Tahibacter amnicola: one gene and its partner. The protein of the gene in region 1 binds, or shares a complex with, the protein of each later gene. Links are inferred from orthologs where the notes say so. Each region holds a gene or a part of one and is shown on either strand. Other genes may lie near its edges.

The links.
Region 2: the proteins of dinB (region 1) and dnaN are in contact, whole or in part, in a solved structure (PDB 1OK7), measured with the Escherichia coli proteins. The link is inferred for Tahibacter amnicola from one-to-one orthologs.

The regions. Positions count from the first base shown.
Region 1 is NZ_CP104694.1:2,432,776-2,437,110, reverse strand. Bases 1,532-4,335 are described here. They hold dinB (DNA polymerase IV), read right to left. Parts: upstream 3,624-4,335; coding sequence 2,439-3,623; downstream 1,532-2,438. Other genes in these bases: N4264_RS10365 (L-threonylcarbamoyladenylate synthase), read left to right, coding at 3,682-4,299; N4264_RS10375 (PilZ domain-containing protein), read right to left, coding at 2,000-2,347; N4264_RS10380 (long-chain-fatty-acid--CoA ligase), read left to right, coding at 1,532-1,929. Also shown: N4264_RS10385 (YybH family protein), read right to left, coding at 1-87; more of N4264_RS10380, read left to right, coding at 247-1,531. UniProt on the Escherichia coli protein: Poorly processive, error-prone DNA polymerase involved in translesion repair and untargeted mutagenesis. Copies undamaged DNA at stalled replication forks, which arise in vivo from mismatched or misaligned primer ends.
Region 2 is NZ_CP104694.1:451,046-458,119, forward strand. The notes cover bases 1,758-4,739. They hold dnaN (DNA polymerase III subunit beta), read right to left. Parts: upstream 3,808-4,739; coding sequence 2,707-3,807; downstream 1,758-2,706. Other genes in these bases: recF (DNA replication/repair protein RecF), read right to left, coding at 1,758-2,638. Outside these bases: gyrB (DNA topoisomerase (ATP-hydrolyzing) subunit B), read right to left, coding at 1-1,500; more of recF, read right to left, coding at 1,556-1,757; rpmH (50S ribosomal protein L34), read left to right, coding at 5,543-5,677; rnpA (ribonuclease P protein component), read left to right, coding at 5,697-6,077; membrane protein insertase YidC, read left to right, coding at 6,168-7,074. UniProt on the Escherichia coli protein: Confers DNA tethering and processivity to DNA polymerases and other proteins. Acts as a clamp, forming a ring around DNA (a reaction catalyzed by the clamp-loading complex) which diffuses in an ATP-independent manner freely and bidirectionally along dsDNA.

The DNA of each region.
Region 1 (4,335 bases):
GATGCGGGTTTCATCCGGCGTGCCCCGGCATGCCGCCAGCGCCGCCGACAGCGCCAGCGTGGCCAGCCCGAAAATCCGTCGATTCATGTCGCCTCCTGCCGGTTGGTCCGGGGGGGATTTGCGCATACCCCCGCTGCCGCTGCAATGCCGCTTGCTGCGTTTTCCGGGCATATGCTCCAATCAGGCCTGATTCGCCGCCCGCCAGCGGCTACCCCGACATCCCTGACCGCCGAGGTTACCGAAACGATGAGCACCCAACGCCCCTGGCTCGCGAGCTATCCTTCCGGCGTTCCGGCCGAAATTGATCTCGACGAGTACAGTTCCGTCGTGGCGGTGCTGGAGTCGGCCTGTGAGCGCTTCCGCCACCGGCCGGCGTTCTCCAATATGGGCAAAGTGCTCACCTATGGTGACGTCGACCGTCTCAGCCGCACCTTCGCCGCATTCCTGACCGGCGAATTGGGTCTGAAGAAAGGCGACCGCGTCGCGCTGATGCTGCCCAATGTGTTGCAGTATCCCATCGCCATCTTCGGTGTGCTGCGTGCGGGTCTGGTGGTGGTCAACACCAACCCCATGTACACGGCGCGCGAACTCAAGCACCAGCTCAATGACTCCGGCGCATCAGCCATCGTCGTCCTCGACAACTTCGCCGGCACTGTCGCCGAGGTGATCCGGGAAACGTCCTGCAAGCACGTGATCACCACCGGTCTGGGCGACCTCCTCGGTTTCCCCAAATCCATTCTCACGAATTTCGTCGTCAAGTACGTCAAGAAGCTGGTGCCGGCCTATCGTATCGACGGCGCGATCCGCTTCCGCGACGCCCTGTCCCGCGGCGAGCGGCATTCGTACAAGACTGCCGGACTGACCCACGACGACATTGCCTTCCTCCAGTACACCGGCGGTACGACAGGCGTTGCCAAAGGTGCGATGCTCACCCACCGCAATCTCATCGCGAACATGCAGCAGGCATCAGCCTGGCTCGGCGTGAATGCGCGCCTGGGCGAGGAAGTCATCATTACCGCGCTGCCGCTCTACCATATCTTCGCGCTGACGGCGAACGGACTCGTCTTCATGAAGTTCGGCGGCCTGAACTACCTCATCACCAACCCGCGTGACATGCCGGGGTTCGTCAAGGAAATGTCTGGCGTCAAATTCACGGCCATCACAGGCGTAAATACGCTCTTCAACGGCCTGCTGAACACCCCGGGATTCGACAAGCTCGACTTCTCCAGCCTGCACCTCACGCTTGGCGGCGGCATGGCGGTGCAGCGTGCGGTGGCCGAGCGCTGGAAGAAGGTCACCGGCATCACCCTGATCGAGGCCTACGGCTTGACCGAGTCCTCACCCGCCGCCTGCATCAACCCCATGGACCTGCCCGACTACAACGGCTCGATCGGCCTTCCGATCCCGTCCACCGAAGTCAGCGTCCAGGATGACAACGGTAACCACCTGCCGATGGGCGAAGTGGGCGAACTGTGCCTGCGCGGACCGCAGGTCATGAAGGGCTACTGGAACCGTCCGGAAGAGACGGCGAAGGTCCTCAGCGCCGACGGGTGGCTCCACACCGGCGACGTGGCGCGCATCGACGACAAGGGTTACGTCTACATCGTCGATCGCAAGAAGGACATGATCCTCGTGTCGGGATTCAATGTGTATCCGAATGAAGTCGAGGATGTCGTCGCCACCCATCCGGGCGTACTCGAGGTGGCCGCGATCGGCGTTCCGGACGACAAGTCCGGCGAGGCGGTGAAGATCGTGGTCGTCCGCAAGGATCCAAACCTCAGCGCCGACGACCTGCGCGCGCACTGCAAGGCGAACCTCACCGGCTACAAGCTGCCGCGCTACATCGAGTTTCGTGACTCCCTGCCCAAGAGCAATGTCGGCAAGATCCTGCGCCGCGAGCTGCGCGACGCACCAAAAACCGCCGCATAACCGGCCGCCGCGCGTTCCAGAACGAAAAAACCCGCCGAACGGCGGGTTTTTTCGTTGCGTACGAGGTGCCTCAGCTGCGATACGACTCCAGCGAGTCGGCATATCCGCCCAGGAGATCCCACAGGGGAACCTCCTTGTTTTCGGGAATCCGCGCATAGGCGAAGCCGATGCTTTGCTCGGTCACCCGCGCGACCGTGGCCTCGACATGGATGTTGAGCTGATCGCCAATCATCATGTCGAGAACGAACAAATCTCCGGCGTGTCCCGTGAACCCCTCGGGGCGCTTGACCAGCACGCCCGTGGCGGAAATATCTTCCAGTTCACTCGACCACGCGTCACCACCGTGCATCATCAACACGGCGGAACGGATCTTCATTCGCGCGGGGCGCATGCCTGTTCGCGCCTTCGGCTCTTTCATATGAAGCATCCTACACCCCCCGTGGGTTGAACGATCTTTTAGCCAAGCACACTTCCAAAATCAATTCCGGAATAATCACGATTCGTGCCATTCATGACGACTCGTCATCTCGCGGCTTCCTGGCCTTGAGAACGGCGCCACGGACAAGGCTCCCGCCGCCAAATTTTCGATTGATCCGGTCGGCGACGTGATCTTGCGCGCGTCCGGCGGCATTGTCGAACAGGCTCGACTGCGGAAGTTCGCCAAAACTGCTCAATCCGATGCCTAACAGGCGTAAGCGCGGCGTCGTCTCCCCCTGCCACCAGCGCCGCAGCAGCGTGCGGCCGGCATCCAGGATGACAGCGGTGACATCTGACGGTTCCACCAGTGTCACCTGCCGCGTGTGCGTTTCGAACGGCGGCTTCCGCAATTTGACAGTTACTGTCCGACCCTGGAGGCCATGGGCACGCACGCGCTCCCCGACGCGTTCGGCCAGGCGGGCCAGCCAGGCCAAGGCCTGGTCGAGGGTATCCAGGTCTGTTTCGAAGGTGGTTTCGGCGCTGACGGACTTCTCCTCGCCCGCCTCGACCGGCCTGTCGTCCAGGCCCCGCGCGAGGCGCTGCCAGTGCACGGCCTGGTTCCCCATGGCCTGGGCGAGGCGCCGTGCGTCGGCCTCGCGCAGGTCGCGCACCGTGCGTATGCCCAGACGATGCAGCCCGGCCTCGGCCACCTTGCCAATCGTCCACAACCGGCCGACCGGCAGAGGATCGAGAATGGACTGGACCGAGTCCTGCGTGATACGCAGCAGGCCGTCCGGCTTGGACAATTCACTGGCCAACTTCGCCAACAGCTTGTTGTGCGCCATTCCGACCGAGGCATTCAATGCGGTCCTGGCGCGGATCTGCGCCTTGATGAAGCGGCCGATAGCCTCGACCTGCCCGCCGAAAAGCCGAAGGCTGCCAGTGACATCCAGGAACGCCTCGTCCAGCGACAGGCCTTCAATCTGCGGCGTCACCTCTGCAAACACCTCGAACACCTGGGCCGACACCTCCTGGTAACGGCTCATCCGGACCGGAACGAAAATCGCCTCGGGGCACAGGCGCTTGGCCGTAAGCGTCGGCATGGCCGAACGGACACCGAACGGGCGCGCCTCGTAGCTGGCGGTGGAAACCACGCTGCGCGGCCCCAGCTCCCCGACCACCAACGGCCGGCCGCGCCATTGCGGGTTGTCGCGCTGTTCGATAGCCGCATAGAAAGCGTCCATGTCGACGTGGATGATGGCGCGCGCAGCGGTCATCCGGGCAGTTTGCCATGTTCCGCTTGACGAAAATGGCGCCTCTGCGCACGCTGGGCGGATGGCCCCCCGACTCTTCCTCCATCCGGACAACCCGCCGCCACGCCTGATCGCCCAGGTCGTCGCCGTACTCGATCGCGGTGGGCTCATCGCCTATCCCACGGACTCAGGCTACGCGCTGGGCTGGCGCCTGGCCTCACAGAACGCCCATGAGCGGGTGATCCGCCTTCGAGGACTGGACAGGAGGCACAACTTCACTTTAGTCTGTCGCCACTTGAGCGAGGTCGGTGCCTACGCACGCATGCACGATGCGGCGTTTCGGATGGTCCGATCCCTGACTCCCGGTCCCTACACCTTTCTTCTGCCCGCGGCGGCCGAAGTGCCGCGGCACTTGAAGCAGGCCAAGCAACGATCTGTAGGAGTCCGCATTCCGGACCATCGCGTAGCATTGGCGCTGGTCGAGGCATTGGGCGAGCCCCTGTCGAGCTCCAGCCTGATTCTCCCGGACACGGACATGGCCGGCTGGGAAGTCGATGACCTTTATGAACACGTGAAGTCCGGCGTCGACCTGTTCGTCGACAGCGGATTTTGTGGCAACGAGCCGACGACCGTGATCGATCTGATCGACGACACGCCCAAGCTCGTGCGCCAGGGCAAGGGTGAAGTGCCCTTCGCCTGAGACACGATGGCCTTCCGGCCCGCATGCCGCGGTGAA
Region 2 (7,074 bases), 2.0 Mb from region 1 along the record:
CACGTCCGCGTCAGTCATGATGATGATGCGGTGGTAGCGCAGCTTGTCCGGGTTGTATTCGTCTTTGCCGATACCGCAACCGAGTGCGGTGATCAGTGTGCCGACTTCCGCGGACGAGAGCATCTTGTCGAAGCGCGCGCGCTCGACATTGAGGATCTTGCCCTTGAGTGGCAGCACGGCCTGTGTCTTGCGGTTTCTGCCCTGCTTGGCCGAGCCACCGGCCGAGTCACCCTCGACGATGAACAGTTCGGACAGCGCCGGATCCTTTTCCTGGCAGTCGGCGAGCTTGCCCGGCAGTCCGGCGATATCGAGTGCGCCCTTTCGGCGCGTCATCTCGCGTGCCTTGCGGGCGGCCTCACGGGCGCGCGCGGCATCGACGACCTTGCTGGCAATCGCACGTGCCTCGGCGGGGTTTTCGAGCAGGAACTCCTCGAGCTTGGCGTTGACCACCTGCTCGACGACCCCCTTCACTTCCGATGAGACCAGCTTGTCCTTGGTCTGAGATGAGAATTTGGGGTCCGGAACCTTGACCGAGAGAACCGCAATCATTCCCTCGCGCATGTCGTCGCCCGACAGCGCCACCTTGGCGTTCTTGGCGACGCCAGAGTTCTCGATGTAGTTCGTCAGGGTTCGGGTCAGCGCGGCTCGAAAGCCGGTCAGATGGGTACCGCCATCTCTCTGGGGAATGTTGTTGGTGAAGCAGAAACACGTTTCCTGGTACGCATCCGTCCACTGCAGGGCGGCTTCGACCGTGATGCCGTCCTGCGCGGCGTCGAAGGTGACGACATTCGTGTGGAGCGGTGTCTTCAGCTGAGCGAGGTGCTGCACGAAGGAGCGGATGCCGCCCTCGTACTGAAAGATGTCGTGCTTGTCGTTTCGCTCATCCAGGATCTCGATCTTTACACCCGAATTGAGGAAGGACAGTTCGCGCAGCCGCTTGGCGAGAATGTCGTAGTGAAACTCGGTGTTCGAGAACGTCGCAGGGCTGGGCTTGAAGCGGACCGTGGTTCCACGCCGGTTGGTCGGTGGGCCCTTCTTTACCGCGTAGAGCGGTTCGCCCAGCGAGTATTCCTGAACATGCTCATGACCATCGCGATAGATGGTTAGCCAGAGATGGTCGGATAGCGCGTTGACGACGGATACGCCGACGCCATGGAGGCCGCCCGAGACCTTGTAGGAATTGTCGTCGAACTTGCCACCGGCGTGGAGCACCGTCATCACGACTTCCGCCGTGGACCTGCCCTCTTCCGGATGGACGTCCACCGGAATACCGCGACCGTTGTCCGAGACGCTGACGGATCCATCCTGATGGATCGTTACGTGCACGTGGTCGCAATAGCCCGCGAGCGCCTCGTCGATGGAGTTGTCGACGACTTCGAAGACCATGTGATGCAGGCCCGTGCCGTCATCGGTATCTCCGATGTACATGCCGGGGCGCTTGCGGACGGCTTCGAGGCCTTTGAGGACTTTGATGTTACTGCTGTCGTACTGTTCGCTCATGCGGGTCGCCAGGGCGTGGCTGCGGCGGGGCGCAGCGGGATCGGAGAACGATCAATTATAGCAGCGCGGAGAATTGACCTTGTTCCACGTGGAACGTCATTCGCTCCATGTCGTCGGGCAATGCTGAGCGCGGCGCGTCGGTACCCGTAAGAAGGATCTGCGCTCCCTGCGCCCGTAGCCAACTGAGCACCGCAGCCTCGTGCACTGCATCCAGTTCGGACGACAAATCATCCAGGCAGATCACTGGCCACTCACCGGTCTGCGTTGCAAACAGGCGGGCCTGCGCGAGAATGCACGCCATCGCGCAAAGCTTCTCCTGCCCCCGGGATAGATGCTCGCGGTCCGGGGCCTCCTGAAACGAGATCGACCAATCCGCCCTGTGCGGCCCTGCCCCGGTATGCCCCCGTACCTGGTCGCGTTCCCGACGCTCGAGCAACACATCGCACAGCCGCGCTCCGGCGGCCCAGCCACTGGATAGGCGAAGCGAGCAGGCGCCCAGCTCCGGCAGAAACTGCCTACATAGCGTCTCGACCTCCGGAAACCACGCTGCGACGTAGCGTTCCCGCTGTGCCTGCCAAGCCTCACCGGCGTCAGCGAGCGCGGCGTCCCACGGATCCAGGTCCCGGCCAGATACGCCACGACGCAGTAGGGAATTCCGCTGTTTCAGCGCGCGACGGTACCGTCGTGCCACGTCCATGAATTCCTGTTCCACGTGGAACAAGGCCCAATCCAGAAAGCGTCGTCGCTCCTCACCCGGCCCGCCGATCAGGCCATGCGACCCCGGCTCGAAACACACCACGGCAATCTCACGCAACAGTTCTACCAGACCCTCGGTGTTACGCCCATCGACCCGGCCGACCCACTTGTCCGCGTCCCGCCGCAAGCCGACCCGTCGTTCTCCCCGCGAACCAGACTCCACCACCGCAAATACGCTCAAGCTCTCGGCGCCCCGCCGAACCAGCGACTCCCTCTTCCCACTTCGAAAGGAACGGGCATGCGACAGCAGGAACGCTGCCTCCAACAAACTCGTCTTTCCAGCGCCGTTGGCGCCCAGGAAAAGATTCAGACCCGGCCCCAGCGACACCGAGGCCGACGAAATATTCCGAAGGTTCTCAACACGCAACTCGCGGATACGCATTCATCCACCCATAAAAAAACCCGCGGTACTTCATTCCCGCGGGTTCTCGTTTCCATCCGGAAGACTTCTCAGAGTCGCAGCGGCATCACCACGTGCCGGGATTGCTCCGACTCTGGCGTACGAAGCAGGCACGACGACTGGCCGTCCCGCAAGCACAACAGCACTTCCTCGCCCTGCAGCGCGCCGAGCGCATCCAGCAGGTAATTCACATTGAAGCCTACGCTCAGATCGCTGACAGGCGTCTCCGCCTCCAGTTCTTCGTGTGCCTCTTCCTGTTCCGGATTGTGCGCCACGATACCCAGCTTGTTCGGGCTCACGTCCAACTTCACACCGCGGTACTTCTCGTTGGAGAGAATCGCCGCGCGTTGCAGAGCCGCCCGGAGAGAGTCCCTGCCGATCCGGACCTCCTTGTCTGCACCAATCGGAATGACGGCCTCGTAGTCCGGAAAACGGCCGTCGATCAGCTTCGAGGTGAACTGCACGTCTCCACGGCGAACGCGGAGATGGTTCTTCCCAAACTCCAGATCAACCGTGCCATCGCCGTTCTCGAACAGACCCTGCAGTTCCAGCACACCCTTACGCGGAATAATGATCTGGCGGCGCGTGGAGACCTTTGCCTCTACAGCCGTCTCACTCAGCGCCAGTCGGTGTCCGTCCGTCGCTACGCAGCGCAGCGCGTTCTCACGTAGATCCACCAGCATCCCGTTCAAGTAATAGCGGACATCCTGATGCGCCATGGCAAAGGCGGTTCTATCCATCAGGTTCTTGAGCGTGGCTTCGGGCAGCGTGACCTTCTCCACCAGCTCAATATTGTCCACGACGGGGAACTCGGTGGCAGGCAGCGTCGCCAGCGTGAAGCGGCTGCGACCAGCGCTGACGGTGACCCGATCGCCCGACAGCTTCACATCCACCTTCACGCCATCAGGGAGCGCGCGACAGATATCAAAGAGCTTCTTCGCCGGAATGGTGATGTCGCCCGCTTCTGTGTCATTCGCATCTGTCGTGGCAACCATTTCCACTTCCAGATCGGTACCCGTGAACGAGACGCGTCCTCCACTCACGTTCACCAACAGGTTGGCCAGTACGGGAAGGGTCTGGCGCCGTTCGACCACGCCGACCACTTGTTGCAGCGGTTTTAGGAGAGCTTCGCGTTGGATGCTGAATCGCATGGTCAAGAATCCCGGTTCGAAAACAAAACGTTTTTTTTCTTTTAAGAGGGTGACGGTGGTTGTAGAGCACCGCGAAATCTGGGGACTTCGCCGTTTTCATTTTATTTTTCAATCAGTTGTGTGATTGGAAAACTCCCCGGAACCCGCTTGGCCGCCTGTCGATCATCTGTGGATAACTATTGCCCCCAGCGCCGACCACTGTTTATCCACAGGCAATCACCCGGTCAAGATACGCACCAGCTTTTCCCAGTCCTGGCGCAGCTTTCCATCCGTTTCCGTAAGATCGCGGATGGTGCGGCAGGCGTGCAGCACCGTCGTATGGTCACGGCCCCCGAACGCCTCGCCAATCTCCGGCAAGCTGTGCTCGGTCAATTCCTTCGAAAGGGCCATCGCCATCTGCCGCGGACGCGCCAGTGAGCGCGAACGGCGCTTGGACAACAGGTCCTGCAGCCTCAGCTGGTAGAAGTCGGCTACCGTCTTCTGGATGTTCGGAACCGTGATCGCCTGGGCATGGACCGTCAGGAGGTCACGCAGCGTCTCCTGGGCAAATTCCAGCGTGATCGATCGACCCAGGAAGTTCGCCCGGGCGGCCAGCGTGTTCAGGGCGCCCTCGAGGTCGCGCACATTCGAACGCATCCGCTTGGCGATCAGCAGCGCCACATCCTCCGGCAGGCTCATTCCCTTCGCCTGCGCCTTGGAGAGCAGGATCGCCGCGCGCGTCTCGAAATCCGGTGGCTCGATGGCCACCGACAACCCCCAGCCCAGTCGCGACTTCAGGCGCGGCTCGAGATTGTCCACTTCCTTCGGATAACGGTCGCAGGTCAGGATGATCTGCTGCTTGCCCTCGAACAGCGCGTTGAAGGTATGGAAAAACTCCTCCTGCGTCGTGTTCTTGCCGGCGAAGAACTGGATGTCGTCGATCAGCAGCGCATCCACCTCGCGGAAGCGCCGCTTGAATTCATCCATGTTCTTGTTGCGCAGGGCATCGATCATGGCCGACACGAACTGCTCCGAACGCAGGTACAGCACCTTGGTTCGCGGATTGTTCGCGCGCATCAGGTTGCCGGCCGCATGCATCAAGTGCGTCTTGCCAAGACCGGTGCCGCCGTAGAGCAGCAACGGGTTGTAGGCGCGGCCCGGGTTGGTCGCAACCTGTATCGCGGCCGCCTTGCCCAGCTGGTTCGACTTGCCCTCGACGAAACTGTCGAAGGTGTAGTTCGGATCCAGATTGCCGTCGAACTCGACGACAGGCTCGACCACCGGAACAGGGGGGCGGCGGACGCCGGCATGGGGCGCGTCGCGGGCGAGGCTTTCGCGGCCGGCGGACGCCGGGCGCTCAGCGTGCCCACTTCCAGGCGCACGGGCACCTGGTGACCCTGCAGGTGCGACAGCACCACGCGGATCCGCGGCAGGAATTCCGTCTCGATCCGCTCCAGCGTGTAAGCGTTCGGGGCAAGCAGACGTAGACCGTCGTCGCCTTCGGCTGGCTGTAGCGGTTTGAGATAAGTATGTATATCTTCGGCGCCGAACTCGCCTTCCAGGCGTTCCAGACAGCGCCGCCAGAGTTCGCTCATTACGTCCTCGTCGACTGGCGGTCCGGGGTCTAAACCCCGGAGTGGGCGCGGAAGTCTACGCCGTTGCTGGGTTTTTAGCCACGCGCACCTTGACACTGCCGTCCTCGGCGAACTATTCTCCCGCCCCTTTTTCCATCCCCACTTTTTTCGGAGACGACGCCATGAAGCGTACGTACCAGCCGAGCCGCTTGAAGCGCGCCCGCGACCATGGCTTCCGCAGCCGCATGAAGACCAAGAACGGCCGCAAGGTCATCAACGCCCGCCGCGCCAAGGGCCGCAAGCGCCTGGCCGTCTGACGACCGTCGGACCGGCGCCATGGAAGCGTTTCGCTTCCCGCGCGCCGCGCGGCTACTGACCGTTGCGGATTTCAACGGGCTGCGCCAAGGCAGCCAACGTGTCACCAGCCGCTACTTCCAAGCGCAATATCGTATTACCGATGGCACCGCCGCCCGCATGGGGCTGGCGGTGTCTCGTCGCGTCTCGAAACTGGCGGTCGAGCGCAACCGGCTAAAACGCCTCACCCGCGAGAGTTTCCGGCGACACCGGCAGCATCTGGTGCCGCTCGACATCCTCATTATTCCCCGATCGTCGGCCGTGCCGGTGTCATCGCGGGAACTCCTCGACGATCTCGCACTGCTCTGGCACAAATTGCCGCCATTGAAGCCGCAACACGCCGCCGGCACAATGCGCGACTGACTCGCGATCTGCCGAGCGCGCCTTGATCGCGTCCCCGGCCGTCCCCACCCCGCTGCGGATACCTCTCCGCCGCACGATTCTGCCTACGCCATGAATAATCCGCGTTCTTTCCTGCTGCTCGCCCTAGCACTGGTTTCCTTCATGATCTGGAACCAATGGCAGCAGGATTTCAGCCAACCGCCGGTCGCCGTGACCGCCGCGGAAAACACCGGCGTGCCGGCAGCCGCCACCGGGACCACCCCGGCACCGGGAACGATTCCGTCCGCCGACACCCCTGCACCGGCTACCGCCAGCGGCAGCACGGCTGCCAGCGTTCCAGCCGCCACGGCCGCCGCGGGCGACCTGATTGAGGTCAAGAGCGACGTCCTGAAGCTGGCGATCGACACCCGCGGTGGCACCATCGTCCGCGCAGACCTGCTGGCGTACCCGCGCGAACCGAAAGACTTCGCCAACCCCGTCCGGCTGCTGGACGACAACGCCGCCACGTTCTTCATTGCCCAGACGGGCCTGGTTAGCGCCCAGGGCAGTGCTGCCGCGCCCGACCACATGGCGACGTTCACCGCCGAGCAGAAGTCCTACGCGCTGGCCGACGGACAGGACAGCCTGGAGATCCCCCTGACCTGGCAGGACGCGCAGTCCGGCCTTACGGTTCGCAAGGTCTTCGTCATCAAGCGCGGCAGCTACGTCGTCGATAGCCGCCAGGAAATCGCCAACAACGGCACTGCACCGTGGACGGGCAACGCCTACCGCCAGCTGCAGCGTGTCAGTCCGCCGGCGGCAAAATCCACCTTCGGCATCACCAATCCCGAGGCCTACAGCTTCACCGGCGCCGCGTGGTATTCGCCGTCGGACAAATTCAAGAAGCTCGCCTTCGACAAGTTCGCCAAGTCGCCCCTGGTCGATACCACCGTGACGGGCGGCTGGATCGCAATGCTGCAGCACCACTTCGTCACCGCGTGGATTCCGCCCGCCGACGAAGCCGACGTGTATTCCACCA